4 regions of the Pantoea sp. X-Soil-ISGK-275 genome follow, and region 1 is predicted to be linked to each of the others. Evidence: predicted binding sites of a transcription regulator. Region 1 holds the regulator's gene; each other region holds the start of a gene.
The links. Region 1 encodes PurR, which represses purine synthesis genes. Its sites were predicted from a motif close to CANGCAAACGTTTGCNTG; they were not measured.
Positions count from the first base shown of each region.

Region 1 (8,101 bases):
GGAATATTGCATGTAAGGATCAAGCATCAGTGAGAAGAGATCATTACCAAGGTCGTAATGCTCTTTACCCACAATCCAGGCGCGTTTTTTTGATTGCAAATTAGTGAGACGCGCGGCGGCGATGCGCAACGTATCTTTAAAATGCCGAGGTAATTGTTTATCCAGATGGTGTTTTAAAACGCGATGGAAGAACATATCGAGCTGTTCGCACTCCCACCAACCATCCATGTAACTTTCACCTAATCCGAGCGATCCTTCCTCGAGAACGCGTTTAAAAAAATCTGGATGCTTTACCTGAATATCCCAGGGACGAGTGCCATTAACTGCAATATCAGCCCGCTCTAGCAGTTCATTGACGATCCGATACCAATGGTTTTCTTCAAGGCTCACTTCTTCTATAACAGATGAACTCATAGCTTCTCCATCACCTTCAGATCTGAACCTGAGAAAAAGAATAGCCAATTTCCCAAGACCTGTGAGAGAACTCACGGAAAATCCGTGCGCCAGAAATCCGACGTTGTACGACGTAGTACAGAGGTATGAATTTGAGCAGAAAAGTGGGTCGCCGCACCGGATAATGTGCAGACGCCATCCCGCGACAGGGTCGCTAAAGGTATTACATTTATATTATTGATTTAATACAGAATTACTGACCCACTGAGTATATGCTCACGTGGGTCAATATTCAACGGGTTATCGTTAGTTTGCTAACGAAAAGCGCTGGCTTAGAGATTATCTTCGCAGGGACGGGAAGTGTGGGCAATATCACTTTGTGCGTTTACCGTTCGCTGGCAGACAAAGCCCACCCACGCCAGTACCACAGTAGCGACCATCACTAACGTGGTGTTGAACAGCGCCTGTTCAAGGCCGGCGGAGACCAGCAGGCTGGCTACAAAGCACAATCCTAACTGGAATAAGTTCTGTAATCCTGCGGCTTTACCGGTGGCATGCGGGAAGGGCGCTAATGCGCTGGCAACCACAATTGGATAGATCGCGCCATTGGCCAGCGCCATGCCGCAGAAAGGCATCAACAGCACAAACAGCGGCGCTGATGGCATCAGGGCGATGACAAACAAACTCAGGATGCTCAGGCTATACAGCACCAGCAACCACGGCAGCAGTTGCGCGCCCTGATAGCGATTTAACAGCGTGCGGCAGCCAAAGCCACCAATCAGAAACGCAATGGTCTGCGGAATATAGCTCAGGCCAATATCACCCGGCGTCAGGCCAGCAGCGGCGAGAATGAAAGGTGAGCCCGTCAGCCAGGCGAAAAAGCTCGCCGAACAGGCCGAGTAGATCAAGACGTTACCGCTGTAAACGCGAGTACCCAGCAAGGTCAACCAGCCGGGTTGTTTACCTGACGCCACTTTCTCGCGCTTAGGCGAGGTTAACTGCAGCGTACCGATCAGTAGCACCACGGCAACCAGCGTTAGTGTGATAAAGATGCTGCGCCAGTGGAAGTGGCCGATAAGCCAGGCGCCGAGCAGCGGTGCCAGCGCCGGAGACAGCGCAACCAGCGGCATAATCGTGGCAAACACTTTATTGGCTTTGGCTTTTGGATAGTGATCCACCACCAGCGCCTGCCAGCTTACGGCAGCCGCACAGACACCAATTGCCTGCACAAAACGCAGTGCCAGCATCAGGCGCACATCGGTCACCCAAAGCATCCCCAGACAACCAAGGGCGAAGATGGCTAACCCCGCTAGCAAAATCGGTTTACGCCCGTAACGATCCGACAGCGGCCCCCAAAAAACCTGGGCACAGGCGAAACCGCCGAGAAACAGACTCAGGCTGGCGCTGATGGTGCCAGGTGCGCTAGCGAAATCACGCTGCATATCGCCAAAGGCGGGTAAATACATATCCGTGGCAAGAAAGCCGAGCATGCTGAGCACGGCGAGATAAGGCATAAATGCTTTAGACGACAACATGTTGATTCTCTTTTGGGCAGGTTGAACGCCGGGGAGTGTAAAAGGATGCAACGCGCTTTGTGAAACGCTAATATTTGCATAGTGCTGTTAAATTTTTTGAAGGCAAAATTATGTGGTCAGAATATGCGCTTGAAGTGGTAGATGCGGTGGCGCGCACCGGCAGTTTTAGTGCGGCCGCGCAGGAGCTGCATCGCGTGCCTTCTGCCGTCAGCTATACCGTGCGACAGCTGGAAAGCTGGCTGGCGGTGCCGCTTTTTGAGCGTCAGCACCGCGAAGTGGTGATGACACCGGCGGGGGAGCATTTTGTACGTGAAGGACGATCTGTTATCAAAAAAATGCTGGCAACCCGTCGACAGTGTCAGCAACTGGCGAATGGCTGGCGCGGGGAGCTAAGTATCGCGGTTGACTGCATTGTTAAACCGCAGCGCACGCGGCAGTTAGTGAAGGATTTCTATCGCCATTTTCCCGATATGGAGCTGATTATCAGCTACGAAGTGTTCAACGGCGTATGGGATGCGTTGGCTGATGGCCGGGTTGATGTGGCGATTGGCGCGACCCAGGCGATCCCGGTGGGTGGACGTTTTGCCTTTCAGGATATGGGCGCGCTGAACTGGCGCTGTGTGGTGAGTCCCGACCATCCGCTGGTCAACAGCACGGAACTGGATGATGAAACATTACGGGCGTGGCCATCGCTGGTGCTGGAAGATACCTCGCGTGCGTTGCCGCGCCGTATGACGTGGACGCTGGATAATCAGCGGCGGTTGGTGGTGCCGGAGTGGGAAACCGGGATGGATTGTTTGCTGGCAGGATTGTGCGTTGGAATGGTGCCGGGCCATCTGGCGCGTCCGCTGCTGGACAGCCATAAACTGGTGGAACTGGCACTGCCGCAGGCCTTTCCGGACAGTCCGTGCTGCGTCAGCTGGTCAGAACAGCGCGCGTCACCGGCGCTGGAGTGGTTACTGGCTTATCTCGGGGATGCTGAAACGCTGAACCATGAATGGCTCAGCGAAGTGTCGGCTTAGCGACGATAGTCGCGGAATGGACCGTACGCCACCGAACGGCGTTCAATCAGCGTTGGCTGGACTTCGATGGTTTGCGGATCTTCACGCTTGCTGGTGATGCGATCCAGCAGCATTTCCAGCGCTTTTTCACCCAGTTCGGCTTTTGGCTGATGCACGGTGGTCAGCGCTGGAGTGAAATAGCGCGCGTTGCGCACGTTATCGTAGCCAATGACTGAGATATCCTGCGGCACGCGCAAACCCATCTCATCAGCAGCGCAAATCGCGCCCATCGCCATGATATCGCCGCCGCAGAACACCGCAGTTGGACGCTGTTTCTGATTTAAAATCTGCTGCATCGCCTGATAGCCCGATTCAGGTTCAAAGTCGCCCTGAACCACCCATTCCGGACGCACCGTGATGCCCGCTTCGCTCATCGCCTGCAGGAAGCCAGCGTGACGTCCGCCGCCGGTGTTGCGCTCCATCTGGCCGGGAATGGCACCGATATCGCGATGACCACGTTCAATCAGATAACGCCCGGCGAGATAGCCGCCCTGAAACGCATTGTCCTGCACGGTATCGGTGAAATCACCGCGTGACGCGCCCCAATCCATCACCACCATTGGGATATTGCGGTTCTCTTCCAGCATCTGCAGCAAATCGTCTGGATATTCCGAACACATCACCAGCAATCCATCGACGCGCTTTTGCGCCATCATCGACAGGTAAGCGCGCTGCTTTTGCAGATCGTTGTGCGCATTGCCGAGAATCAGCGTATAGCCGCGTTCGAAACACCGGTTCTCCACCGCTTCGATAATTTCAGCGAAGTAGGGCGCTTCGCTGGAGGTCGCCAGCAGACCCAAGGTTTTGGTGTGATTGACTTTGAGACTACGCGCCACGGCACTCGGCGAGTAGTGTAATTCTTTGATCGCTTCCCATACGGCGTTACGCGTCTCTTCCGCAACGAAACGCGTTTTGTTGATGACATGCGAAACCGTGGTGGTTGAGACACCCGCGCGTTTTGCGACATCTTTAATTGTTGCCATGAAAATGGTACTCCTGGGCTTATCGCAACTTACTGATAAGTATATTGTTAAACGTTTGCGTCTGCTAATGCTTTTACAGCCCAAAAAAGCGGGCAAAACGGTGTGTTTTAGCAGGCGAAATCACTTCATCACGCTGTTGATACAGCATGCGCAAAATCTGTTGCGCAACGAAAGGCGGCGATTCTAGCAAGCTGATGCGTATAACACGAGATTTTTGCCCATTGCTGTGCGAAAATCGCTTTAACCCTAATAATTGTGTGACTAAGGAGTTGTGATGAATACCGACCTGAAACTGGCGCTAATGACCACTGTTGGCGCACTTTTGATGATTATCGCCTTCAGCTTTACCGCGATCATGCATTAACAAAAAAGCCGGAGCTGAGAACAGCATCCGGCTTTTTTATGATTGTTGCGCAACAACTAGCGAATAGTTTTTGGCGTCATCATGCGACGCGCGCCCACATAGTGTTTCTGCCAGTAATCCTCACCCAATGCGCTGATCTGAATATCTTTGCCGGTACGCGGCGACTGAATGAATTTCCCGTTGCCGAGATACACGCCCACATGATCGGCAGTGCCGCGATTATTGATGCGGAAGAACACCAAATCGCCTTTCTCGAGCATTTCACGTTTAATCGGTGCCGCATCGCGCAGGTGATACATCTCATTAGCGGTGCGTGGCAGTTTGAATTTCACCAGATCTTTATAGGCGTACCACACTAAGCCGCTGCAGTCGAAACCGGTATGTGGCGAAGCACCGCCCCATTGATAGGGTTTGCCGAGTTGGCCCATCAATTTGGTCATCGCCGTTTCACGCGCCTTTTGATAACGCTGGCGGTGCGCCTTACTCATTTTGATGCCGGTCAGCGCTAACGCTTCATCATCGACGGCGATCTCAGGTGTTTTCTTCGCTAGACGTTGATGACCGTATTTCTTAGCAGAAAGTTTCAGCGGGGATTTTTTGCTGGTGGTCTTGTGCAGCGCGGTTTCTGTTTTGGTCTGTTTTTTGAGTTTGAATTTTTGAACAGCTGTCAGGCGCGATTTTTTGGTGGTGGTTTTCACCGGGCGTCGTTTGCGGCGCTCGTCTTCACGTGCGCTCTTTTTCTCTGCTTTAAGCGAACTGGCATTAACGGGCGCATGCGGAGATGCAGCAGCCACATTAAAAAACAGTTGGGCGAAAGCCAGTATGAAAAGCGTAATTAGTAGACGCATAATCCGGTTACAGGTTAAGCAGGCTGAATGAAAGCAGACTGCGGCAAAGTGAGAGAAATCTGATCAAGTGACCAGCGCCGAAGCAATTCTAATCCACTTTTTTTCCAAAAGGTAAGGCCTTTTTCCATTAATATGTTACCAGATTGATTCTGTAGCAAAAATGAGCGATTTCAGCTGGTTAACGCAGCGAAACTATTGCTAATTATTAATTTATTAATGCCAATTAATGATATGAAAATGTTATTTGTCATGCGTTAACTTAACAAACATGGCGATTCGCCAGTGCAAACGCAAAATCCCGTTTTCAGTCCGGGAGCGAAATCGCTACAATAAACAAACACGAAGTAGAAGATTAAGGAAGGCAATAATGAGTACTGTTGAAAAAATTCAGCGTCAGATCGCAGAAAACCCGATTCTGCTGTACATGAAAGGTTCTCCGAAGCTGCCAAGCTGCGGTTTCTCGGCGCAAGCCGTGCAGGCGCTTTCTGCGTGTGGCGAGCGTTTCGCATACGTGGACATTCTGCAGAACCCGGATATTCGCGCTGAAATGCCAAAATACGCTAACTGGCCAACTTTCCCGCAGCTGTGGGTCGATGGCGAACTGGTCGGCGGCTGCGACATCATCGTTGAGATGTTCCAGCGCGGCGAACTTCAGCCACTGTTGAAAGAGACCGCTGAGAAGTATAAAGAAGCGGAATAATGCAGAAGGCCGACAAATGTCGGCCTTTTCTTTGCTTACTCGGCAGACGCCTCGTCTGCAGATTCTTCACTGAAAGCCAGCGGCCAGCCGCCCAGGCGTTTCCAGCGGTTCACCAACTCACAGAACAGCGTCGCGGTTTGCTCGGTGTCATACAGGGCTGAATGCGCTTGTGTACTATCAAACTCCATTCCCGCCGCTTTACAGGCTTTCGCCAGCACGGTTTGCCCCAGCACTAAGCCGCTTAACGCTGCGGTATCAAAGGTGGCAAAAGGGTGGAACGGGTTGCGCTTCAGGCTGGCGCGCTCTGCGGCCGCCATCACGAAGTTGAGATCGAAAGTGGCATTGTGCGCCACGATAATCGCGCGATTACAGCCGCTATCTTTAGTGCCTTTGCGCACCATTTTAAAAATCGCATGCAGAGCTTCGTATTCACTAACCGCACCGCGCAGCGGATTGGTGGGATCGATGCCGGTAAACGCCAGCGCAGCAGGATTCAGAATGGCGCCTTCAAACGGTTCCACATGGAAGTGCAGCGTTTCATCGCGGTGCAACCAGCCGTCTTCATCCATTTTCAGCGTTGTGGCTGCAATTTCCAGCAGTGCATCGGTTTGTGCATTGAAACCTGCGGTTTCAACATCGATCACAACAGGATAAAAACCGCGGAAGCGTTGGTGGAGAGCGTTTAAAGCGTTCGATTCAGACATCAGGATCTCATGGCAATAAATAGGGCAGCGCGCATTATGGCAAAAATCTCAGGAGGGTGCAGCAGGAGAGGGAAGTCAGCCTGCAATTAGCAGGCTGACCAGCAACCTTAGTTGCCTAAGCCGTGACCGGCATGTTTATTTTCAATCAGTTCGATCTTGTAGCCGTCTGGATCTTCAACAAAGGCAATAATGGTAGAACCGCCTTTTACCGGGCCCGCTTCACGCGTTACGTTGCCGCCCGCGCTGCGAATGCGTTCGCAGGTGTCAGCCACGTTGTCCACGCCCAGCGCGATATGGCCGTAAGCGTTGCCGAGATCGTATTTATCCACGCCCCAGTTGTAAGTCAGCTCAATCACCGCGCCTTCGCTCTCTTCGGTGTAGCCAACGAATGCCAGCGTGTATTTGTACTCGGTGTTTTCGCTCTGACGCAGCACGCGCATGCCGAGCACGCGGGTGTAGAAATCGATAGAACGTTGCAAATCGCCAACGCGTAACATGGTGTGAAGTAAACGCATAACATCCTCTTTTTTAAAACGTCATCAGTGAATGACAAGACAACTAAGTATACACACTGATGAAACAACGCTGCCGCCTATCCGAGGCGGCAGCCATTTTCTTACAGGGTGGGATAATCGGTGTAACCTTCCGCGCCGCCGCCGTAGAAGCTTTCAGGGCGCTGCGGATTGAGTGGCGCATCTTGCTGCAAACGAGCAACCAGATCCGGGTTAGCGATAAAGTCGCGGCCAAACGCCACTGCGTCAATCAGGCCGCGCGCAATCAGATCATCCGCTTTCTCAACGGTGTAGGCACCGGCACCAATAATCACGCCTGGGAACAGCGCACGCACTTTCTCACGGAATGCATCGCTGTATGGCTGTCCGCCCGCCCAGTCTGGCTCAGAAAGGTGCAGATAGGCGATGCCGCGCTTGCCCAACTCGGCGATGTACCACAACGCTGCTTTCTCTTCTTCCGGGCCATTTTCCAGATTCTGGAAGGCACCGATTGGCGAAACGCGGATACCGATACGATCGGCAGACCAGTTAGCAATCGCCGCATCCACCACTTCCAGCGCGAAACGGCCACGTCTCTCAATCGAACCGCCGTACTCATCGCTACGCTGGTTTGAGCCGGGTGCGAGGAACTGATGCATCAGATAACCGTGTGCTGAGTGCAACTCCAGCAGGTCGAAGTCGGCTTCGCGCGCATTGGCAGCGGCCTGACCAAAATCTTTGACGATTTGCTGAATTTCAGCCACTGACAGCTCGCGCGGTGCTGAAGTGTCTTCACGATAGACCGAACCATCCGCAGCGCGCAGAGAAGTGCGCGTACCCGCCGCCAGCGCGGTCGGTGCGACCGGTGCTTTGCCTTCTGGCTGCACGCTGTTATGAGAGATGCGGCCGGTGTGCCACAGCTGCACGGCGCTGTGACCGTTAGCGGCATGAATGCCTTCGTTAATCATTTTCCACGCGGCAATTTGCTGCTGTGTGTGCAGGCCCGGCGCACCGGCATAGCC
Region 1 is NZ_AP035976.1:1,892,600-1,900,700, forward strand. Features, by position in the region: gene cfa (cyclopropane fatty acyl phospholipid synthase) at 1-414, opposite strand, end outside; gene punC (purine nucleoside transporter PunC) at 726-1,928, opposite strand; gene punR (DNA-binding transcriptional activator PunR) at 2,039-2,950, shown strand; gene purR (HTH-type transcriptional repressor PurR) at 2,947-3,972, opposite strand; gene cydH (cytochrome bd-I oxidase subunit CydH) at 4,247-4,336, shown strand; gene AC6I8A_RS08860 (C40 family peptidase) at 4,393-5,184, opposite strand; gene AC6I8A_RS08865 (Grx4 family monothiol glutaredoxin) at 5,549-5,884, shown strand; gene rnt (ribonuclease T) at 5,920-6,588, opposite strand; gene gloA (lactoylglutathione lyase) at 6,696-7,103, opposite strand; gene AC6I8A_RS08880 (alkene reductase) at 7,205-8,101, opposite strand, start outside.

Region 2 (8,101 bases), 1.1 Mb from region 1:
ACGGCAATGCGCAGATCGTGCACGTGGAGAATCTGCGCCCGCTTTCCGCTGAAGAAGCGCGCGATGAACTGGGCCGCTCCGGGGATATCAACCTGAGCGAAGAGAGCGATTACCCAACGCAGGTGGGCGATGCATCTGGCAGCGACGTGCTGAGCATTGGCTGCGTGCGCAATGATTACGGCATCCCAGAGCTGCTACAGTTCTGGTCGGTGGCAGACAACATCCGTTTCGGCGGTGCACTGATGGCGGTGAAAACGGCTGAGAAACTGGTGCAGGAGTATTTCTATTAATGTTGCCTGAAGGTAAGACGCTTAAGCTGGCGTTGGGTATTGAATACGATGGCAGCCGTTATTACGGCTGGCAGCGGCAAAATGAAGTGCGCAGCGTACAGGAAAAGCTGGAAAAGGCGCTGTCGAAAGTGGCCGATCATCCGGTGGTGGTGTTCTGCGCGGGCCGTACCGATGCTGGCGTGCACGGCACCGGACAAGTGGTGCATTTCGAAACCACTTCGCCGCGCGCTGATGCGGCCTGGACGTTGGGTGTGAATGCCAATCTGCCTGATGACATCGCGGTGCGTTGGGTGAAAGCGGTGCCGGAGGAGTTCCATGCGCGTTTTAGCGCGACGGCACGCCGCTATCGTTACGTGATTTACAACCATCGGCTGCGCCCGGCGATTCTGGGCAATGGTATTACCCATTATTACCATCCGCTGGATGCGGAGAAGATGCAGCGCGCCGGGCAGGCGCTGATTGGCGAGAATGACTTCACCTCGTTCCGCGCGGTGCAGTGTCAGTCACGCACGCCGTGGCGCAACGTGATGCATCTCAATGTCACGCGTCATGGACCGTATGTGGTGGTGGATATTAAAGCCAACGCCTTTGTGCATCACATGGTGCGTAACATTGTTGGCAGCCTGATGGAAATCGGCACCGGTAATCAGCCGGAAGAGTGGATGGCGACGCTGCTGGCGGCCAAAGATCGTAAGCTGGCGGCGGCGACCGCCAAAGCCGAGGGGCTTTATCTGGTGGCGGTGGATTATCCATCCCACTTTGCATTACCTCAGCCTGCGTTGGGACCGTTGTTCCTCGCGGATTAACCGTTAATTGTTGGGTGTTAGGGGAGTTGTGGTTATATGGATTTCATCCACTTTTTAGTCGATTTTATTCTGCATATTGATGTGCATTTGGCCGAACTGGTGGCGCAGTACGGCATCTGGATTTACGCCATTCTGTTCCTGATTCTGTTCTGTGAAACCGGTTTGGTGGTCACGCCGTTCCTGCCAGGCGATTCCCTGCTGTTTGTTGCCGGTGCGCTGGCGGCGCTGCCGGGTAACGATCTCAACGTGCATCTGATGGTGACGCTGTTGGTGATCGCCGCCATCCTCGGTGATGCGGTGAACTACACCATTGGTCGTCTGTTCGGTGAGAAGCTGTTCAGTAACCCGAATTCGAAAATTTTCCGTCGCAGTTACCTGGATAAAACCCACGCGTTCTACGATCGCCACGGTGGCAAAACCATTATACTTGCGCGCTTTGTACCAATCGTGCGAACCTTTGCCCCCTTTGTGGCAGGGATGGGACACATGTCTTATCGCCACTTCGCGCTCTACAATGTTACGGGCGCACTGCTGTGGGTGCTGCTGTTCTCTTACGCCGGTTACCTGTTTGGCGACCTGCCGATTGTGCAGGAGAACCTGAAGCTGCTGATCGTTGGCATCATCGTGGTTTCCATACTGCCAGGCGTAATTGAAGTGTGGCGTCACCGCCGCCAGCAGAAGTCACAGTAAGCTCGTAACCAGATTTTTATCCACAGCGTGAACGGGTTGTGGTTTAATGAGCGACATTTACGGCCTGCTGAAGGTGATTTCAGCAGCAATGAGAAGACTGGACCAGGTCAGCATTAAATAGAAAGGTCATCAATGAGCTGGATTGAACGCATACTGAATAAAAGCACTGCCACGCCAACGCGCAAAGCCAGCATCCCGGAAGGGGTGTGGACCAAGTGCGATAGCTGTGGACAGGTGCTGTACCGCGCCGAGCTGGAGCGTAACCTCGAGGTCTGCCCGAAGTGCGACCATCACATGCGCATGCACGCCCGTGAGCGTCTGCATAGCATGCTGGATGAAGGTTCGCTGGTTGAGCTAGGTAGCGAGCTGGAACCGAAGGATCTGCTGAAGTTCCGCGACTCGAAGAAGTATAAAGACCGTTTGGTCGCCGCACAGAAAGATACCGGCGAGAAAGACGCGCTGGTGGCGATGAAAGGCACGCTGCACGGCATGCCGATTGTTGCTGTGGCCTTTGAGTTCTCCTTTATGGGCGGCTCAATGGGTTCAGTGGTTGGCGCGCGCTTTGTGCGTGGTGTTGAGCAGGCGTTGGAAGACAACTGCCCACTGATCTGCTTCTCCGCGTCAGGCGGTGCACGTATGCAGGAAGCGCTACAGTCGCTGATGCAGATGGCGAAAACCAGTGCGGCACTGGCGAAAATGCAGGAGCGCGGCTTGCCGTACATCTCCGTGCTGACCGATCCAACCATGGGCGGCGTTTCAGCCAGCTTCGCGATGTTGGGCGATCTCAACGTGGCGGAACCGAAAGCGCTGATCGGCTTTGCCGGTCCACGCGTTATCGAGCAAACCGTGCGTGAAAAACTGCCGCCGGGCTTCCAGCGCAGTGAGTTCCTGATTGAGAAAGGCGCGATCGACATGATCATCCGTCGTCCGGAAATGCGCTTTAAGCTGGCAAGCCTGCTGGCGAAAATGATGAACCTGCCAGCGCCGCAGCTGGATGGTGATCAGCCTAATGTGGCTGAGCCGGAGAGCAACGAAGCCTGACAGGCAACGGAAAGGCACTTACGTCCTTTCCTCCAATGCACCGTCTACATTGAATACTTAAGGTTGCATCCGACATGGCCCGCGACCTTAAGTTATTTAATGTATTGATTTTTAACGGGACACATGGATAATTCTCTTCCTCAAGCCACGTCGCCTTTGGCCACGTGGCTTCATTATCTTGAGCATCTGCACTCGCAGGCCATTGAACTGGGTCTGGATCGTATTCAACGCGTCGCCGCACGCCTCGACCTGCTCAAACCCGCTCCTTTTGTCTTCACCGTCGCCGGTACAAACGGCAAAGGCACCACCTGCCGTACGCTGGAAACGCTGTTGATGGCCGCGGGCTATCGCGTGGGCGTTTACAGCTCGCCCCATCTGGTGCGTTACACCGAACGCGTGCGTGTGCAGGGCGCTGAACTGGATGAAGCGCAGCACAGCGCCAGTTTTGCCGCGATTGAAGCTGGGCGCGGTGACATTTCACTGACCTACTTTGAGTTCGGCACCTTGTCGGCTTTCAATCTTTTCCGCGCGGCGAATCTCGACGTGGTGATCCTTGAAGTCGGCCTGGGCGGACGTCTTGATGCCACCAATATTGTCGATGCCGATGTGGCGGTGATCACCAGCATCGCGCTGGATCACACCGATTGGCTGGGTCCGGATCGTGAAAGTATCGGCCGGGAAAAAGCCGGCGTGTTCCGCGCAGGTAAACCGGCCATCGTCGGTGAAGCCGATATGCCGGGCACCATCGCGGATGTTGCGGCGGAGAAGGGCGCAGTATTGTTGCAGCGCAATCGCGACTGGCAGTGGCTGCAAACCGGTGCCAGCTGGATGTTGCAGGATGCGCATGGCGAGCTGCGTGATTTACCGCTGCCGCAGGTGCCGTTAGCCAATGCCGCCACCGCGCTGACTGCGCTGCGTGCGTCGGGTTTAACGGTGAGCGAAGCGATTATTCGTCAGCATCTGCCGCTTGCGATTCTGCCGGGGCGTTTTCAGACCGTCAGCGAAGCGCCGCGCGTGATCCTCGATGTGGCGCACAATCCGCATGCCGCTTATTATCTGGCTTCACGTCTGGAAGAAGAGCCACATAGCGGTGAAGTGCATGCGGTGGTCGGGATGCTGCACGACAAAGATATCGCGGGAACGTTGGCGGCGCTGGCGCCTCAGGTTGACCGCTGGTACTGCGCGCCGCTCGACGGCCCGCGCGGTGCCTCCGCCGATGAGCTTCTCGCTCATCTGGATGGCGGCGTGGCTTACAGCAATGTTGATGCAGCCTGGCAAGCGGCGCGTCAGCAGGCGCGTCCCGAAGATGTGATTCTGGTGTGTGGCTCTTTCCACACCGTAGCGCAGGTTATGGAATCGATGGCAGCGGAGAACGGCAGTGGCAAGTAAGTTCCAAAATCGCTTAGTCGGTACGGTCATTCTGGTGGCGATTGGTGTCATCGTATTGCCCGGCCTGCTGGACGGTAAGAAGAAGCACTATAAAGAAGAGTTCGCCGCCATTCCGCTGGTGCCAAAACCGGACGATCAGCAGGATAGCGAAATGGTGCCGCCGGTGACGCAACCCTTACCGGCGCAGCCGCCGGAAGGGGCGGGCGCGGCACAAAATCAGAACGGCGGTAAGACCGCCACCAACGGCAGCGAGCAGCCCACGCAGAATAGCGAGCCAAGCGTAGTGACCCCGCCGCCGGTGCATCAGCAAGTGCAGCCGAAACCGGTTGAACAGCCGAAGCCAAAACCGGTCGAGCAGCCGAAACCGAAGCCGGTTGAACAGCCGAAGCCAAAACCGGTTGAGCAACCGAAGCCGAAGCCTGTTGAGCAGCCGAAGCCGGTTGAACAGCCAAAACCGGTGGAAACGCCGAAGCAGAGTGAACCTGCAGCGCCAGCCGGTCAGGCGTTTGTGGTGCAGCTCGGTGCGCTGAAGAATGCGGCGAAAGTAAGCGAGATTGTGGCGCAGCTGCGGCTTTCCGGTTATCGCGCCTTCACCGTGCCGTCGACGCCGGTGCAGGGACAAATCACCCGTATTTACGTCGGTCCGGACGCGAACAAAGCCAAGCTGCAAGGCTCGCTGAGTGAGCTGCAAAGCATCTCCGGCCTCGGTGGTGTGGTGAAACCCTATAGCGCCAGATAAAGTGCTGATAAGCCGCGCCGATAACAGAAAAAGGCGCGGCTTTACAAAATTTTCGTAGCGAAGCGCGGTGATAAAATCATTGAATATCAGGGGATTAAATCCCTGATAATACACAGGGCGAGGAAAGTTTTTTTCATCGCCCTTTTTGCGGAAACAGAACCGGAAAACCCTACGCAAACGTTTTCTTTTTCTGTTAGAATGCGCCCCGAACTGGATGCAGGGGTGCGATAGCACTGGGCTGGAAGAGTTCATGATCTGGATTGATTACGTCATTATTGCGGTAGTTGGTTTTTCGGCTCTGGTCAGCCTGATTCGTGGGTTTGTCCGGGAAGCCTTATCTCTCGTTACCTGGGGATGCGCGTTTTTTGTCGCCAGTCATTATTACGCCTACCTTGCAGTCTGGTTTACCGGTTTTAGCGACGAACTGGTACGCAACGGCATCGCCATCGCGGTGTTATTCGTTGCTACCCTGATTGTGGGTGCCATCGTCAACTATGTCATCGGCTCGCTGGTTGAAAAAACTGGCTTGTCGGGAACCGACAGGGTGTTGGGTGTCTGTTTCGGGGCGTTGCGTGGCGTGCTGATCGTGTCTGCTATGCTGTTCTTCCTCGATACATTCACCGGCTTTTCGAAAAGTCCGGACTGGCAACAGTCGCAACTTATCCCCGAATTCAGTTACATCATCAGGTGGTTTTTCGATTACCTGAAAAGTACGTCGAGTTTTTTACCCCGGTGACACCATCGGGCGTCCGGCTAATGAGGAAAAGACAATATGTGCGGTATTGTTGGTATCACCGGTTTTATGCCAGTAAACCAGTCAATCTATGACGCGTTAACGGTGCTTCAGCACCGCGGGCAGGATGCCGCCGGCATTTGTACCATCGATGCTATTAACTGCTTCCGTTTGCGTAAGGCTAACGGCCTGGTCAGCGATGTGTTCGAAGCCCGCCACATGCAGCGTCTGCAGGGCAACATCGGCATTGGCCATGTGCGCTACCCAACCGCAGGCAGCTCCAGCGCCTCTGAAGCGCAGCCTTTCTACGTGAACTCCCCTTACGGCATCACGTTGGCGCATAACGGCAACCTGACCAATGCCCATGAACTGCGTAAACAGCTGTTCGAAACGGGTCGCCGTCACGTCAATACCACCTCAGATTCCGAAATCCTGCTGAATATCTTTGCGCAGGAGCTGGACCGTTTTCAGCACTATCCGCTGGAAGCTGACAACATTTTTGCTGCGGTGGCGGCGGTGCATCAGCAGGTGCGCGGCGCTTACGCAGTGGTTTCAATGATTATCGGACACGGCATGGTCGCCTTCCGCGATCCCAACGGTATTCGTCCGCTGGTGCTGGGCAAGCGCGTTATCGCCGACGGCCGCACCGAATACATGGTGGCGTCAGAAAGCGTGGCGCTGGATACGCTGGGCTTCGAGTTCATTCGTGACGTAGCACCAGGCGAAGCGGTGTACATCACCGAGCAGGGCCAGCTCTCGACGCGTCAGTGCGCCGAGAACCCGAAAACCAATCCATGCCTGTTCGAGTACGTCTATTTTGCCCGTCCGGATTCGTTCCTCGACAAAATCTCGGTGTACAGCGCGCGCGTGCGCATGGGCACCAAGCTGGGCAACAAAATTGCCCGCGAGTGGGAAGATCTGGATATCGACGTAGTGATTCCGATTCCGGAAACCTCCACTGATATCGCGCTGGAAATCGCACGCATCCTCGACAAGCCGTATCGTCAGGGCTTCGTGAAGAACCGCTACGTTGGCCGCACCTTTATCATGCCAGGCCAGCAGCAGCGTCGCAGCGCGGTTCGCCGTAAACTGAACGCCAACCGTGCTGAGTTCCGTGATAAGAACGTGTTGCTGGTGGATGACTCCATCGTACGCGGCACCACGTCCGAGCAAATCATTGAAATGGCACGTGAAGCGGGCGCGAAAAAAGTGTATCTCGCCTCGGCGGCACCAGAAATTCGTTTCCCGAACGTCTACGGCATCGATATGCCTAGCGCGACCGAACTGATTGCGCACGGCCGTGAAGTGGATGAGATTTGCCAGCTGATCAAAGCCGATGCGCTGATTTTCCAGGATCTCAACGATCTGATTGAAGCGGTACGTGAAGAGAATCCGGATATCGCCAACTTCGAGTGCTCGGTATTTAACGGCATCTACGTCACCAAAGACGTCGATCAACAGTACCTTGAGTATCTGCAGTCGCTGCGTAATGACGATTCCAAAGCCATTGCGCGTCAGACTGAAGTGGAAGGGCTGGAGCTGCACAACGAAGGCTAAGCCCGAGGTTGTGGCAAAGTAAAAGCAGGGCGGGCGCAATCCCGCCCTGTTTGTTTTTGTATTTTTGTTCAGCGAGCCGCTATCATTGCCGCAATCTGAACCTGCAAGGCTGAATTATGAAACGACTGATCATTGGTATTTCCGGCGCCAGCGGCGCGATCTACGGCGTGCGCATGTTGCAAGTGCTGCAACCGCTGGCGGAGGTGGAAACCCATTTGGTGATCAGCCCCGCCGCGCGGCAAACGCTGGCGCTGGAGACCGATTTCAGCCTGCGTGAAGTGCAAGCGATGGCCGATGTGGTGCATGACGTACGCGATATCGCTGCCAGCATCTCATCCGGATCCTACAAAACCCTCGGCATGGCGATTGCGCCGTGCTCGATGAAAACGCTGTCGGGCATTGTGCACAGCTACAGCGACAGCCTGCTGACCCGCGCCGCTGACGTGGTGCTGAAAGAGCAGCGTAAACTGGTGCTGTGCGTGCGTGAAACGCCGCTGCATCTGGGACATCTGCGCATGATGACCACGGCGGCTGAATTGGGCGCGCTGATCATGCCGCCGGTGCCGGCGTTTTATCATCGTCCGCAATCGATCGGCGATTTAGTCGATCAAACGGTGAATCGCGTGCTCGATCAGTTCGATATTGAGCTGCCGGAAGATCTTTTCACTCGCTGGAGTGGCGCATAATGGTGCATTAATGCACTGCTCGTGTGCAAATTCGCGTGTGCGATCACTCTTCGTGCATCTTGTGCACCAAAAGTTAACAATGTCGCTTTTTCTTCCTCACACCGCTGTTATATTTCCCTCACAAACTAAGTGCTTGCGCCGCTAACCGGCGCAGTATTTAGCGCGCTTGC
Region 2 is NZ_AP035976.1:2,945,626-2,953,726, reverse strand. Features, by position in the region: gene AC6I8A_RS13735 (aspartate-semialdehyde dehydrogenase) at 1-290, shown strand, start outside; gene truA (tRNA pseudouridine(38-40) synthase TruA) at 290-1,096, shown strand; gene AC6I8A_RS13725 (DedA family protein) at 1,133-1,786, shown strand; gene accD (acetyl-CoA carboxylase, carboxyltransferase subunit beta) at 1,919-2,827, shown strand; gene folC (bifunctional tetrahydrofolate synthase/dihydrofolate synthase) at 2,951-4,216, shown strand; gene dedD (cell division protein DedD) at 4,206-4,955, shown strand; gene cvpA (colicin V production protein) at 5,206-5,691, shown strand; gene purF (amidophosphoribosyltransferase) at 5,728-7,245, shown strand; gene AC6I8A_RS13695 (UbiX family flavin prenyltransferase) at 7,362-7,931, shown strand.
Region 2: cvpA (colicin V production protein) is a predicted target of PurR. The motif match lies at 5,126-5,143, and genes of this name have one in related genera.

Region 3 (8,101 bases), 1.5 Mb from region 1:
TTCTTCTTCCAGCTATAGAAAGTGGCCTCGGAAATGCCAAGCTCCTCACAAATCTCCCTGACTTTCACTCCCGTTTCAGAAGCTTTAATGGCATTTGTGATTTGCTCTTCGCTATATCGTGACTTTCTCATAAATGCTATTACCTTTCTTATCAATTAGTGGATGAGAATTACTGTATTAATATCTGGCACTGCAAAAACACTATTAATTCAGTATTAAAGTGCGCGATTTGAATTGCGAGGGTTAAATTAAGATATTTAGAAGAAATATCATCATGGGATAAATCTTATTTTATTCCGAATGGCATTGAACGCCTTCCTGGCTTTAGGTTTTTGATATAAATTCTCTCCATCCCAAATGCAGAAAAATACTACATTCATTGGAAAAACGGCATAAACCACTTGCAGAAATGTCAGGGTGTGCCAGTAAACCTTTGCTTAGAATTTAAGCTGAAATCGTTTACATCCACCGAGTTTCGCACCGGATATAATCGGAATTTTCCTGAATATAATTCCTAATTGCTGACGCGAGTCTCATTTTTCGGACCAGTTTGGTTTGAAGTTAATAATTTAAGTCAGGCCCACTGAGCGCTTGTTAATTCATTTCAAGGACGTTGTACCGAAAGTTGTTGTAGTTCGTAATACTAAGGATCAGTCAATGAAATTGAGCGTAATGTCTAATGCCGCCTGGATGATGTCTGAAAAGATCGTCTCCGTGTTCGGCGTCATATTTGTGACCTCCTACGTGGCAAAATCCTTTGGTCCAACCATCTTTGGCCAAATGGCGTTTTCGACCTCGCTGTTTTCCATGGTGCAGACCGTGGCGATTTTCGGTACGGAAACCATTCTGTTTAAACGTATCAGTAAGAGTGCGCCGAAAGGGCTGCGCCTGATGACCGTAGCGCGCAACATGCGCATGGTTTTGCTGTTGCTCACATCGCTGCCCGTCTTGATTTGGGTCTGGTACAACATGCAGGAAAACTTCCTCGCCTTTGCACTGGCCTCGTTTATCTCTTCGGTTTTCGTGACGCAGGACACCTTCAGTGTCTACAACAATGCGCGCTTAGCGTCGCGACTGAACACCATCGCCAACTCTGTCGGTTTGCTGCTGGGCTTCAGCTTAAGTTTTGCCATTGCCTGGCTGCACCTCAATCCGCTGTGGCTGACCGTATCGATTGTCGCCGTCACGCTGGTGCCGTATGTGATTAAGCGTTTTAACTTTTACCGCGAAAATCAGGACGTGGCGCCGCCGCAGGATAAGCGCAACACCTATCTGCGCTATTTGCTGTATGCCGGATTACCGCTGGCCATCTCCAGCATCTTTATCTCGGTGCAGGTGAAAGCGGCACAGATGTTCCTGGCGGGCATCGCCTCGGCGCGCGATCTCGGGCTGTTTGCCGCCGCCAATACCATTTCGGCCTCCTGGATTTTTATCCCGGTCGCCATCATCACTTCCTGCTTTTCGGAAATCTTCCGCGAGCGTGGAGAAGCCGCCATCAAGCTGACAGCACGGCTTAATGGTTATGTCATGGGTGTTTCATTGTTGTTGTTAGCGGTGATCGCAATGTACGGCGAAAAAATCATCATCGCTTTATATGGTCACGAGTACACACAGTCAGGAAGTCTCATTACGTTGTTGTCGTTAGCGACCTGCTTTTCGGCGATGGGGACCGTAGCGTATCGCTACATGGTCAAAGAAGGCGGGTTTAATTATCTGTTGAAGAAAATTGTTTGCCTGATGGTGATCAGCTTGCCGCTGTCGTGGTGGCTGATCCAGGGCTACGGCATCATGGGTGCCGCATGGAGCGTTTTCATCTCAGAATTGCTGTCTCTTACCGTAATGAATTACTCCTTCAAAAACGGCGTCATCCAAAAAATCCAGGTTTCCTCACTCAACTACAAAACCTACAAATGAGGTCAGATATGCTCAAGTTGAAAGATGAACTCAGAAGAAGCGTGCAGTACTTCATCAAGAAGATGCCCTGGGCATACCAGGATCGTATCTACTATTTTCATAAGTTCCGCAAACTGCCCAATTTGCGTGAGCCGAAAGTGTTTAACGAGAAGGTGCTGTACCGCAAATTCATCCATGGCGATTATCAGATGTATGGTCGTCTGTCGGACAAATATTCGGTGCGCGAATATATCGCCGAGAAAGTGGGCAGCGAATACCTGATCCCGCTGGTGTACGAGACCAGCGATCCCAGCTCTTTGCACACGCTGCCGAGCTGGAAAAATACCGTCATCAAGCCGAATCACGCCTCTAACATGGTGGAGATTTTGCTGGAAGAGCCGGATGCCCTGAAGAAGCAGCAGATTATTAGCGACTGCCATCGCTGGCTGAAGACCGATTTCGCCAACGAAGCGCGCGAGATTCACTATCGCTACATCAAGCCGCGCATTCTGGTGGAGCAGTACATTGGCGATGGTAAATCGGCGCCGATTGACTACAAGTTCCACATGTTCAACAAGCGCGACGGCAGCTTTGAGTATGTGTTGCAGGTAATCTACAACCGCTGCAATCCGCTGTTGTCGATGAACTTTTACGTCAACAACCTCAACGAGGCGTATCATAAAATTCGTGATACCGGTCTGGACGTGACGCCGCAAATGGCCTCGTTGCAGCACGCGTTGGCGTTGAGTAAAAAGCTGGCGAGTGATTTCGATTATGTGCGCGTGGATTGGTACATCGATAAAGAACAGATCTACTTCGGCGAGTTGACCTTTACGCCGGGCGCGGGTTTGGTGACCGGTCTGGATCGCGGGCTCAATCAGATGATGGGTGATATGTGGATTCAGGATCGTCGCGGTACGAAGATACCGGGCATCACGGTGACGGAAGTGACCATTCCGGCCGTATTGAAGAAAATTTAAGTATCACACAGCAAAATAAAAAACCCCGCTTCGGCGGGGTTTTTTATTGGCGGCGATTAAGGCATTGGCCAATCGGTTGGCGTCTGGCTCATCACTTCAATAAAGGCGTTTTTGGAGATTTCCATGAAGTTATGCAGATTCTCCATGCTCAGCGTGATACCGAGCAGGCCGGTGACAAACCAGCAAGACATGCCCACGCCAATACCACCGCACAGCAGCGCCATCACGTGATGACTGTTCTGACGCAGTCGAATTTTCATGGTGCTGGCGAAGAACATCATTACCGCACTCAGGAGTTCCCAGCGCATAACAATTAAACTGGTGGTTAAGGTGGCCATCTGCAAAAACCTCTTAGAATCAGTGATATCCCCGACATTCAATCGACATCACTGGCGGCGAAGAAGGAAGGTCAGGGAAGTCCTTCAGGCCGTCTTACTGAATACAGGAAAGTGTGACTTGGCTCACATTATATCACTCGATTTTAAATTTTGAACAAAATTTATACCGGGTCAGGTAGAAAGATTTTTATCGAACTGGAGGCTGAAGCAGGCAGGAAAAGCGAGGTGCGCCCGCAAGGGGCGCGCAGTAAAGGTTAGCTAACCGGGCAGCACTCGCCGGTTGTACGCTGGGCAAAACTGGTCATGTTGTTGTCTGCACAGTCAAAACTGAGCAAGCGTGGACGCTGAATCATCGCCTGGCGACGCATGGTGTGACGATAAGCGGTAGGCGTTTGTGAGAACTGACGGCGGAACACGCGCGAGAAAGTCTGCTGCGAGTCATAACCGTATTGCATCGCGATATCGAACACCGGACGCTGAGTTTGGCGCAGCGCTTCAGCGGCCAGCGTCAGACGACGTTCGCGAATATAGCCACCCAGCGTTTGTTTCGTGACGGCACGGAACATACGCTGCAGGTGCCATTTTGAGTAACCTGATTTTGCCGCGACTTCATCAATAGACAGCGCTTTATCCAGATTCTGATCGATCCAGTTGGACAGCGAATGAATGATTTCCTGTTGCATCATAGCCTCATCCTTCTGATGTTGTTTGCCTGGTGAGAAATTCGAAGTTTTGCTGGGGTGCGAGTATAATTCCTCAAGTTAACTTGAGGTAAAGGCCCTAAATGAAAAAAGAACGCAATTACCCGAAGCCGGTTTTAACGCCGGGTGAAGTGGCGAAGCGCAGCGGCGTGGCGGTGTCGGCGCTGCACTTCTATGAGACCAAAGGATTGATTTTCAGCTCGCGCAACGGCGGCAATCAACGTCGCTACAGCCGTGACGTGCTGCGTCGCGTGGCCATAATCAAAATTGCGCAACGCATCGGCATTCCGCTGGCGACGGTGAGCGACAGCCTGACACATGTGCCGGCCAATAAGCGCATGTCGACGCAGGAGTGGGACGCGTTGACGCAACACTGGCGCGAGGAGCTGGATAAACGCATCGAAACCCTGACGCGCCTGCGTAACGATCTGGATGGCTGCATTGGCTGCGGCTGTTTATCGATGCGCGATTGCCCGCTACGCAATCCGGGTGACCGCCTGGGCGAGCAAGGTTCGGGTGCGGTGCTACTCGATCCGGAACAAGACGAGCAAAAACGCTGATCGACTATACTTGGCGGAACACTTTTACCGGCAAGGAAACCGTATGATCACCGTTCACCATCTGGAAAACTCCCGCTCGCATCGCGTGTTATGGCTACTGGAAGAGCTCGCGGTGCCTTACCAAATCAAACGCTATCAGCGTGAAAACACTCTGCTGGCACCCGATTCGTTAAAGAAAGTGCATCCGCTGGGTAAATCACCGGTGATTACCGACGGCAATCGCGTGATTGCCGAGTCGGGCGCGATTCTCGAATACCTGCAACTCAAATATGACAGCGAGCATCAGCTGGCGCTGAGCCATGAAGATGAACAGATTCAGGCGCGTTACTGGCTGCATTACGCGGAAGGATCGCTGATGCCGCTGCTGGTAATGAAGCTGGTGTTTGCGCAGTTTGGCAAAAAGCCGGTCCCGTGGCTGCTGCGTCCGGCGGGTATCGCGCTGAGCAAAGGGATTCAGAAAGCCTGGCTGAATAAGCAGCTGGCTTTGCACGGCAGCGTGATTGAAGAGCATCTTACGCAGCATCCATTTTTTGCCGGTTCACGTTTTAGTATCGCCGATGTGCAGATGAGCTTTCCGCTGCTGGCGCTGCAGTTGCGTGGTTCACTGCGCGATATGCCCGCCACCGCCCGCTGGCTGGAAACCATGCAGCAGCGCGCTGCCTGGCAACGTGCAATCCAGCAGGGTGGTGAGATTGAGTTGAGCCGCTAAGTTCAGCCAGGTCGCCATGAATGGCGACCCTACGGGGCGAAAGCCTGGATTTATCCTGTCATGCCCGCGATTAGGAGTTGAAAACCCCATGGCAAACGCCAGATAATCGTTTGCCTTTTTTCAGCGTCCCCCTTTACGACCTGGAATACGCGGCGACGTAAACGTTTGCCTGGATTTTCGTCATGAAAATCCGCCATCAGGGAACAGCAAACGTGCGCCGCGCGGCGACTCACATCACAAAAATATTGAGGAAGAATTATGTCTGGCGAATCGCGCCCGGCCAGTGGAAAACTGGACGCCTGGTTCAATATCTCTGCACGCGGCAGCAGCGTGCATCAGGAAGTCTTGGCGGGTCTGACAACGTTTCTGGCGATGGTGTATTCCGTCATCGTGGTGCCCGGCATGCTGGGCAAAGCGGGCTTCTCGCCAACGGCGGTGTTCGTTGCCACCTGCTTAGTCGCTAGCTTTGGTTCGATTGTCATGGGCTTGTGGGCCAACCTGCCAATGGCGATTGGTTGCGCCATCTCGCTGACAGCCTTCACCGCCTTCAGCCTGGTGCTTGGCCAGCACATCAGTGTGCCGGTGGCGCTTGGCGCAGTGTTCCTGATGGGCTTACTGTTCACGCTGATTTCGGTCACCGGCATCCGTGCGTGGATTCTGCGTAATTTGCCGATGGGCGTGGCGCACGGAACCGGTGTCGGTATCGGCTTGTTCCTGCTGCTGATCGCCGCTGACGGCATTGGTTTGGTGGTGAAAAACCCGGCTGCGGGTTTGCCGGTGGCGCTGGGTCAGTTCGCGTCGTTCCCGGTGATCATGTCGCTGGTCGGCCTGGCAGCGATTTTCGGTCTGGAAAAACGCCGCGTGCCGGGCGGTATTCTGCTGACCATCATCGCCATCTCGATTCTTGGCCTGATTTTCGATCCAGCAGTGACCTACCAAGGCCTGTTCGCCATGCCGAGCCTGAAGGATGCCAACGGGCAATCGGCGATGTTTAGCCTTGATATCATGGGCGCGCTGCAACCTGTGGTGCTGCCAAGCGTGCTGGCGCTGGTGATGACCGCAGTCTTTGATGCCACCGGCACCATTCGCGCGGTAGCAGGCCAGGCGAATCTGCTGGATAAAGAGGGGCAGATCATCAACGGCGGTCGTGCGCTGACCACCGATTCCGTCAGCAGCCTGTTCGCTGGTTTGGTTGGCGCTTCGCCGGCTGCGGTCTACATCGAATCGGCGGCAGGCACGGCGGCGGGCGGTAAAACCGGTCTGACGGCGATTGTGGTGGGTTTGCTGTTCCTGGTAATCCTATTTATGTCACCGCTAGCCTATCTGGTTCCCGCTTATGCGACGGCTCCAGCATTGATGTACGTTGGCCTGCTGATGCTGAGCAACGTGGCAAAAATCGACTTCAACGATTTCGTTGATGCGATGTCCGGCCTGCTGACCGCAGTGTTCATCGTGCTGACCTGCAACATTGTCACCGGCATCATGCTCGGCTTCGCTTCACTGGTGATTGGTCGCCTGTTTGCCGGCGAGTGGCGCAAGCTAAACGTTGGCACCGTGGTGATTGCTGTCGCACTGGTGGCGTTCTATGCCGGTGGCTGGGCCATCTGACCTCAAAGTTGAATAATTCCAGGATTATTCGCTTTCTGCGCCACGCCGCACATCGGGTTGCCCCGCTGTGCGGCGTTTTGTTTTACACTTTCCCACGCAACAACATCGCTTTAATGAAATTGATTCGCCTAAGGAAAGCATGGAAATCTTCTTTACTATTCTCATCATGACGCTGGTGGTTTCACTCTCCAGCGTGGCGGCACGTATTCTGCCGTTTCAAATTCCCCTGCCGCTGGTGCAAATTGCCGCCGGTGCACTGCTCGCGTTTCCCGTCTTCGGCCTGCATGTCGATTTTGATCCGGAGCTGTTCCTCGTGCTGTTCATTCCGCCGCTGCTATTCGCGGATGGCTGGAAAACGCCGATTAATGAGTTCCTGCATCACGGTCGCGAAATCATGGGGCTGGCGCTGGTTCTGGTGCTGATCACCGTGGTCGGGATTGGCTACCTGATTTACTGGCTGGTGCCAGGCATTCCGCTGATTCCCGCCTTTGCGCTGGCGGCGGTGCTGTCGCCAACCGATGCCGTGGCGCTGTCCGGCATTGTCGGTGAAGGGCGCATCCCGAAAAAAATCATGTCGATTGTGCAGGGCGAAGCCCTGATGAACGACGCATCGGGTCTGGTATCGCTGAAGTTTGCCGTCGCGGTGGCGATGGGCACCATGGTGTTTACGTGGGGCGGCGCCAGCGTCGAGTTTCTCAAAGTGGCGGTCGGCGGTTTGGTTGCCGGTGTGGCGATATGCTGGCTGTATGGCCGCTCACTGCGTCTGCTAAGCCGCTGGAGCGGTGATGACCCGGCAACCCAAACCGTGCTGCTGCTGCTGTTACCGTTCGCCTCATACCTGATTGCGGAACACCTTGGCGTGTCGGGCATCCTCGCCGCCGTCGCCGCCGGTATGACCATCACGCGTTCCGGCATTATCCGCCAGGCACCGCTGGCGATGCGTCTGCGTGCGAACAGCGTGTGGCAGATGCTTGAGTTCGTGTTCAACGGCATGGTGTTCCTGATGCTCGGCCTGCAACTGCCCGACATCCTTTCCACCTCGATTGCGCAAGCGCAAGCCGATCCCAACGTCGAACTGTGGATGCTGTTTACCGACGTTCTGTTGGTCTACGCCGCGCTGATGGTAGTGCGTTTCGGTTGGTTGTGGATCATGAAGCGCACCAGTATGCGTCTGCTGAAAAAGAAGCCGCTGGAGTTTACCAACTACTCGCTGCGTGAACTGCTGATTGCCTCTTTTGCCGGGGTACGCGGCGCCATCACGCTGGCCGGTGTGCTGTCGATTCCGCTGTTCCTCAGCAACGGCGATCCGTTC
Region 3 is NZ_AP035976.1:401,164-409,264, forward strand. Features, by position in the region: gene AC6I8A_RS01790 (transposase) at 1-131, opposite strand, end outside; gene AC6I8A_RS01795 (oligosaccharide flippase family protein) at 658-1,914, shown strand; gene AC6I8A_RS01800 (ATP-grasp fold amidoligase family protein) at 1,923-2,873, shown strand; gene AC6I8A_RS01805 (YjcB family protein) at 2,930-3,211, opposite strand; gene soxS (superoxide response transcriptional regulator SoxS) at 3,466-3,897, opposite strand; gene soxR (redox-sensitive transcriptional activator SoxR) at 3,996-4,472, shown strand; gene AC6I8A_RS01820 (glutathione S-transferase family protein) at 4,516-5,181, shown strand; gene AC6I8A_RS01825 (NCS2 family permease) at 5,440-6,789, shown strand; gene AC6I8A_RS01830 (Na+/H+ antiporter) at 6,929-8,101, shown strand, end outside.
Region 3: AC6I8A_RS01825 (NCS2 family permease) is a predicted target of PurR. The motif match lies at 5,336-5,353, and genes of this name have one in related genera.

Region 4 (8,101 bases), 220 kb from region 1:
CTGCGATCCGCGATGCTGGTAAACCGCATCAAGGCGAGCGAACAGCTGGCTGTTCAGGCAGATTTCATCATTGAGCGCGGTCAGCTGCGGGGTAATCAGTTCATCGATTTCCTGCAGGCGATCGCTGGTGTTGGCAGAGGTCATGGCGCCGAACACCAGATTGACGCGCTTCAGCAACTGGCCGCTGCGCTCCAGCGCCTCAAAGGTGTTGGCAAAGGTTGGTGCTTCAGGATTGCTGGCGATCGCCGCCACTTCGCGCCGTTTCTCTTCAATGCCCGCTTCCAGCGCCGGCAGAAAATCCTCTTCCTGAATCTGGTCAAATGGCGGGGTTTGATACGGCAAGGTGCTGGCGGTGAAAAACGGATTAGCTCGTGAATTCATTATCGCTCCTGATAATCAGCAACGCCGCACGGTGGCGGCGGGATGGTTCTATCCTGGCAGTTTCCTCGTCACTCAACAACTTATCGCCTGCTGTTGATAGACGCTGATGATTTCCCCCGCCACCGCCACGGCAATTTCCGCCGGTAACTTGCCCTTCACATCCGCTAAACCAATCGGGCAACGCAAACGCGCAAGGGAATCTGCCGTAATGCCTTTGCCCTCTAAGCGATAACGAAAACGCTGGGCTTTGGTGGCAGAACCAATCACACCGGCATAGCGAAAATCGCCGCGCCGTAAGATCGCTTCACTGAGCGCCAGATCAAGCGGATGATCGTGCGTCATCACCACAAAGTAGCTGTCGGGCGCGGCTTCTTGCACACAGTCGATCGGATCTTCAACCTGGCGCACCGTCACGCCAGGCGGCACGGCGCGAAACTGTGCGGCGCGGCTATCAATCCACGTAATGTGGCACGGCAAGGTGGCGAGCAGATTCACCAGCGCCTGGCCGACGTGGCCTGCGCCGTATACCTGGATTTCCGGCTGCTGCTGCATCAGCGGTTCAAACAGCAAAGTGGCGTGACCGCCACAGCATTGGCCGAGGCGCGCAGCCAGCGCAAACTCTTCACTGCGCGGTTGAGTGCAGCGCTGCTGCAGCATCTCGCGTGCCTGCGCAATGCATTGATACTCAAGATGCCCGCCGCCAATGGTGAGAAAGGTGTCATTGGCGCTGACCACCATTTTGCTGCCGCGATCGCGCGGCACGGAGCCCCGCTCGCTCAGCACGGTGATCAACACGCAGCTTTCACGTTTTTCCCGCAGGCTGTGTAACACGCTGATCCAGTCATGATAAATCATGGTCCGCTCCTGATAAGCGCTGAATCCCCCAGAACACCCGCTCCGGCGTGGCGGGCGCGTCCAGCTGTGGGTGGCGACGATAGTTATCGACGCTGGCAACCGCATCCTGCAACGCGCACCACACAGCGATGCCCAACATAAACGGCGGTTCGCCGACGGCTTTGGAGTGAAACACCGTGTCCTGCGGGTTTTTGCGGTTCTCTACCAGCGTGACGCGCAAATCACTCGGTACATCGCTGATCGCCGGGATTTTGTAACTGGCCGGGCCATCGGTGAGCAATTTGCCCTTGTCGTTCCACACCAGCTCTTCGCAGGTGAGCCAGCCCATGCCCTGCACAAAACCGCCCTCAACCTGGCCGATATCAATCGCCGGATTCAGCGATGCGCCCACGTCATGCAAAATGTCGGCGCGCAGCAAACGGTATTCACCGGTCAGCGTATCCACCAGCACTTCACAGCAGGCCGCGCCGTAGGAGAAGTAATAGAACGGTTTACCGCGTCCGGCAGCGCGATCGTAATGAATGCCTGGCACTTTGTAGAAACCGGTGGCAGAAAGTGGCACCTGATTAAGCCAGGCTTGCTGCGCAACCTGAGCGAAGGTGAAGTGTTTCTCGCCGACGCGCACAATGCCGTTGCTGAAATGCACCGCTTCTGCCGCGCATTGATGTTGCTGACACAGCATCTCGGTTAAGCGATCGCGCAGGATTTGCGCCGCATTCTGCGCCGCTTTGCCGTTAAGATCGGCCCCGCTGGACGCCGCAGTTGGCGAGGTGTTGGGCACTTTGCCGGTATCGGTGGCAGTCACCTGAATCTGGCTGATATCAATCTGCAGCACTTCCGCCACAATCTGCGCCACTTTGGTGTTTAAGCCCTGACCCATTTCGGTACCGCCGTGATTGAGTTGCACCGTGCCATCGGTATAAATCAAAATCAGCGCACCGGCCTGATTGAGGAAGCTGGAGGTAAATGAGATGCCGAATTTTACCGGCGTCAGCGCCAGTCCGCGTTTCATAAAACGGTTGCTGGCGTTAAACGCGCTGATTTCACGACGCCGCGCGGCGTAATCGCTGCTGGTTTCTAGCTGCGCGGTCATCTCATCCAGCAGATTGTCTTCCACCTGCTGATGGTAATGGGTGATGTTGCGATCGGTTTTGCCGTAATAATTGCGTTTGCGCAGTTCGAGCGGATCTAATCCGAGCTCGCGTGCGACGTGATCCATGATCTGCTCAATCGCCACCATGCCTTGCGGTCCGCCGAAGCCACGATAGGCGGTGTTCGAAGCGGTATGCGTGCGGCAGCGATAGCCGGTAATCAACGCATCGCCGAGGTAATAGGCGTTATCTGCGTGGAACATCGCGCGATCGACTATCGATCCGCTGAGATCAAGCGAATAACCGCAGTTGCCGGCCAGATCGATCTTCACGCCACAGAAACGACTATCGTCATCGACGCCAACATCGTAGCGGACAAAAAACGGATGGCGTTTGCCGGTGATCTGCATGTCGTCGCGGCGCGCCAGGCGCATTTTCACCGGTTTACGCAGCTGACGCGCGGCAATGGCACACAAACACGCCACGCCCGCCGCCTGGGTCTCTTTGCCGCCAAAGCCGCCGCCCATGCGCCGCATATCAATGGTGACTTTGTTCATGGTGATGCCCATCACTTCCGCCACCAGCTTCTGCACTTCGGTGGGGTTTTGCGTCGAGGAGAACACCTGCAATGTGTCATCTTCGCCGGGGATCACCAGCGCCGTTTGGGTTTCCAGATAGAAATGTTCCTGACCGCCGATGTGAAATTCACCCTGAATACGGCGCGACGCGCGTGCCAACGCGGCTTCGGCATCACCGCGTTGGTGAATGTGCGGCTGCTGCACAAAGAAGCGCTGTTCCAGCGCTTCACGCACGTCGAGCACCGCGGGCAGCGCTTCATACTCAACAATTGCCGCTGCGGCACCGGCACGCGCCGCTTCCGGAGATTCAGCCGCCACGGCTATCACGATCTGACCGAAATATTCGATTTTGTCCTGCGCCAGCAGCGGATCACCGGGTTCCAGCGGACCCACATCATTGAGGCCCGGCACATCGCGCCACGTCAGTACGCTGACCACGCCAGGCACCGCGTAACACGGCTGCACATCCAGTTTGGTGATGCGCGCATGCGCATGCTCGCTCAGTCGCGGACAGAGATGCAGCAATCCCGGCAGATCGGGCTTGTCGTCGATATACAGCGCTTCACCGGAGACATGTTTGTCGGCACTTTCATGTTTGTTGCTGCGCCCCACGCCGGTTTGCATGCCGGTGGCGAACTGGGTTTTCAGCAGCGTTTCGTTCAGTTCCGGACGGTTATGAGACATAGCGCGACACCTCGGTAATGGTCAGCTCGCCAGACGCTTGTGCGTAATAGCGGCGCAACAGATTGCGCGCCACCTGCAGGCGATAGTCGGCGCTGGCGCGAAAGTCGCTCAGCGGCTGAAAATCCTCGCTCAATGCGGCGCAGGCTTTTTCGATGGCGCTGAGATTCAGCGGCTGGCCCAGCAATTGTGCTTCAGCCGCCAGCGCGCGTTTAGGCGTAGCGGCCATGCCACCAAAAGCCAGTCGCGCTTCCACAATCACACCTTCCTCGACTTGCAGATTGATGGCGGCAAATACGGCGGAAATATCATCATCCAGCCGTTTCGCCACCTTCCACGCTGTAAAGTTGGGTGACACCGTCACTTTAGGAATGGTGATGCTGCGAATGAATTCCCCCGGCAGCAAGACCGTTTGGCGATAGGCAGTAAAGAATTGATCGAGCGGGACTTCTCGCTGCTTATCGCCCTGCTGCAAAACCAGACGCGCATTCAGTGCCAGCAGCATCGGCGCGCAATCACCAATCGGCGATGCGTTGCCAATGTTGCCGCCGAGCGTGCCTTGATTACGAATTTGCAACGATGCAAAACGCTCCAGTATGCTGCTAAACGCCGGAATGTACTGCGCTAAAAACTGATAGCAATGATGCAATGAGGCGGCAGCGCCAAGATAAAGATGTGTTTCATCTTCGTGGCAGACCTTCAACTCATCAACCTGCTCCAGCGCAATCAGCAGCGGCAGGCGCTTATATTGCTGGGTGATTTGCAGCGTCAGATCGGTGCCACCGGCCACCAAACGGGCATCGGGATATTGCTGATAAAGATCGGCGAGCTGCGCGAGCGTTTTTGGCAGATAGCAGCGGCTGCCTGCGGCTTCAATAATCTGGACTTCTGTGTTGCTGAGCGCCTGTAAACGCTGCACTAGCGCGGGTGCATTGGCGCTGAAGGCATCCGCATCAGGTTGTTCGCATGCCTGCTGCGCCGCATCCATGATCGGACGATAGCCGGTACAGCGACACAAATTGCCCGCCAGCGCCTGTTCTGCCTGATGACGATCCCAACCTGCGCTGTTTTTCTGCAGGGTAAACAGCGACATCACGAAACCCGGCGTGCAGTAACCGCATTGCGACCCGTGGCAATCCACCATCGCTTGCTGCACGCTGTGCAGTTCGCGGCCCTGCTTGAGATCTTCCACCGTAATCAGCTGCTTGCCTTGCAGGCTGCTTACCAGCGTCAAACAGCTGTTGACCGCCTGATACTGCATCTTGCCATCCACCACTTTACCGAGCGTGACGGTGCAGGCACCGCAGTCGCCCGAGGCACAACCCTCTTTGGTGCCGCGACGCTGCTGCTGGCCGCGCAGGTAGTTGAGCACGGTGAGATTGGGATCGATCTCGCGTTCGGTAATTAAACGATCGTTAAGTAAGAACTGGATCATGCGATTTGCTCCTCACTTTCGCGCTGCCAAACCGGCTTGCCGCTCACCCAGGTTTGCGCAATGTTGCGGTCGTCGCCGAGTGTCATCATCACAAAAAGCCGCTCCCAGATATCTTTGCTATTAGCGTTACGCAGCTTCTGCAGCGGCGATATGGCCGGATCGAGCACCACAAAATCGGCCTCTTTGCCGGGATTGAAGTTGCCGATAACGTCATCGAGGTCGAGTGCGTGTGCGCCGCCCAAGGTGGCGTGATAGAACGCTTCGCAGGCGCTGAGTTTGTACTGCTGTAGCTGGCCGACTTTGTAGGCTTCGCCCAGCGTTTGCAGCAGATTAAAGGTGGTGCCAGCCCCCACGTCGGTGCCAATGCCCATGCGCACGCCCTGCTGCCAGCAGCGTTTGATGTTGAATAAGCCGCTGCCGAGGAACAGGTTTGACGTTGGACAAAAGGCGATCGATGAATCGGTGTCATGCAGGCATTGCCACTCTTGATCTTCCAGATGCAAACAGTGCGCAAACACGCTGCGTTTGCCGGTGAGTTGGTGGTGATGATAGACATCGAGATAGCCCGCCCGCTCCGGGAATAACGCTTTCACCCAGGCGATCTCCTGCTGGTTTTCACTTAAGTGCGTGTGCATCCAGACATCAGGGAACTCCTCACGCAGTTGGCGCACTTTTTCCAGCAGTTCGGGCGACGAGGTCGGCGCAAAGCGCGGCGTTAGCGCATAGCTCAGGCGACCGCGCTGATGCCAGCGCTCAATCAGTTCACGCGTGTGCTTATAGCTCTCTTCCGGCGTTTCGGTCAGGTATTCCGGTGCGTTGCGATCCATCATCACTTTGCCGGCAATCAGCCGCATATCCAGCTGCTGTGCGGCGCTGAACAGGGAATCAACCGACTGCTTATGCACGGTGCCGAATACCAGCGCGGTGGTGGTACCGTTCGACAACAGCTGATGCAGGAAAAACGCCGACATTTTTGCCGCGTGATCGGGACAGTGATATTGGCTCTCCACCGGGAAAGTGTATTGGTTGAGCCACTCCAGCAGCTGTTCGCCAAAGGCGCCGATCATCTCGGTTTGCGGGTAATGGATATGGGTATCGATAAAACCGGGCACGATCAGTTTGCCGCGCAGATCGGTGACGCGCGTGTGATCGACGCGCCCTTCCGCAATTTGCCAGCTTTCAAGGCTGACCACTTTGCCGTCACGCAGCGTTAATAAGCCATCTTCGAGATAGCGCGCATTGGCAGCGATGTCGTCTGGCTGCGCGGCCAGAGCGGTGAAATCAAAGAAGCTGGCGCGCAGCAGCGTTTCGGGTGCGTAAGGCATAATGGTTCCTTGGTGCTTTTTTATTAATGCAGGTGATTGCCTTAAAGATAGTTTGCAAAGCGCATGCCAATGCAAAGAACAAAAAATACTGTTTACTTTCAATATTATAGGTTGTTTTGACGTGTTTTTATGTCAAGCTTGCCTGGCAAACGTATGCGCAACCGGTTGCCTGTGTTCGCAAACGGTTGCGATTTAACATTGCGCTAAGTTTTACCTGACATGGCGATTTGATCGCCCGCAAACGTGCGCCTTTGTGGTGCGCTGATGCACTCGCGATGTGCAGGAAAAATCCTGCAACACGCTGCCTTTGGTTTTCATGAGCATGGGTTCGAGGTTAATGCTAAGGTGTGGCTGATAACCTGAAATCGTTTAAGGAACAGTGAGATGATTATTTTTGTTACTGGCGCAACCGCTGGTTTTGGTCAAAGTATCACCCGCCGCTTCATTGCTACAGGTCATAAAGTGATCGCCAGCGGACGTCGCGCTGAGCGCTTAAAAGAGTTGAAAGATGAGCTGGGCGATAATCTGTATACCGTTCAGCTGGACGTGCGTAATCGCGCCGCCATCGATGAAGCGATTGCCTCGCTGCCCGCTGAATGGCGCAATATTGATGTGCTGGTGAACAATGCTGGCCTGGCGCTGGGTGTGGAACCGGCGCACAAAGCCAATATCGAAGACTGGGAAAATATGATCGACACCAACAACAAAGGGTTGGTGTACATGACGCGCGCGGTGCTGCCTGCCATGGTGGAGCGCAACGTCGGTCATATCGTGAATATCGGTTCGATTGCGGGCAGCTGGCCTTATCTGGGTGGCAACGTGTATGGCGCGACCAAAGCGTTCGTGCGCCAGTTCAGCCTGAATCTGCGTACCGACCTGCACGGCACCGCGCTGCGCGTGACCGATATCGAGCCAGGTTTGGTGGGCGGCACCGAGTTCTCCAACGTGCGCTTCAAGGGCGATGATGATAAAGCGGGCCAGGTTTACGAAGGCACCACCGCGTTAACAGCGGAAGATGTGACCGAAGCGGTCTATTGGGTGACGACGCTGCCTAAGCACGTCAACATCAATACGCTGGAGATTATGCCGGTGACGCAAACCACTGCAGGATTGAAAGTGCATAAAGGTTAATCGCGGTTATACGCTGTTTGATCGAGATACCCGGGGCGACCATCCCGTGAGGCGCTCCGGCGGCTTTCGCCGCTACGACCTCATCGGGATGTTTCCCCTAATATCCAATGCCTGTGTTGCCGGTTATTACACCCGGCCCCACCCTGTCACGATAATCAACATGCCGCTAAAGGCGACCAGCGCACCGACCCAATCCCATGTACTGAGTTTTACGCCATCCACCACGCGCAGCCAGATCAGCGCGGTTAACACGTATACGCCGCCATAGGCTGCATAGACGCGCCCGCTCGCGGCGGGATGCAGCGTCAACAACCAAACAAACAGCGCCAGACTTGCTGCGGCGGGCACCAGCAGCCAGGCCGTCATGCCCTTCTTCAACCATAGCCACGGCAGGAAACAGCCAACAATTTCCGCTATCGCAGTGATAAAAAACAGCAAGGCGGTTTTTACCAGCATAGAAAATCTCTCACTAAGCTAAACAAAGCGCTCACCGCTGGTGAGCAAAGAAGCAGCGATGATATACTAGCGCCCATGGTTGTTACAGCCGCGATCCCGGCTGTGCTGGTGTTAACTGAAGGAAATGACGATGAAAAAACTGTTATCCGCCCTGTTGGCGACCGTGGT
Region 4 is NZ_AP035976.1:2,117,030-2,125,130, forward strand. Features, by position in the region: gene dcp (peptidyl-dipeptidase Dcp) at 1-381, opposite strand, end outside; gene xdhC (xanthine dehydrogenase accessory protein XdhC) at 454-1,236, opposite strand; gene xdhB (xanthine dehydrogenase molybdopterin binding subunit) at 1,223-3,589, opposite strand; gene xdhA (xanthine dehydrogenase small subunit) at 3,579-5,021, opposite strand; gene guaD (guanine deaminase) at 5,018-6,346, opposite strand; gene ydfG (bifunctional NADP-dependent 3-hydroxy acid dehydrogenase/3-hydroxypropionate dehydrogenase YdfG) at 6,731-7,477, shown strand; gene AC6I8A_RS09895 (YnfA family protein) at 7,604-7,930, opposite strand; gene AC6I8A_RS09900 (DUF1283 family protein) at 8,064-8,101, shown strand, end outside.
Region 4: guaD (guanine deaminase) is a predicted target of PurR. The motif match lies at 6,521-6,538, and genes of this name have one in related genera.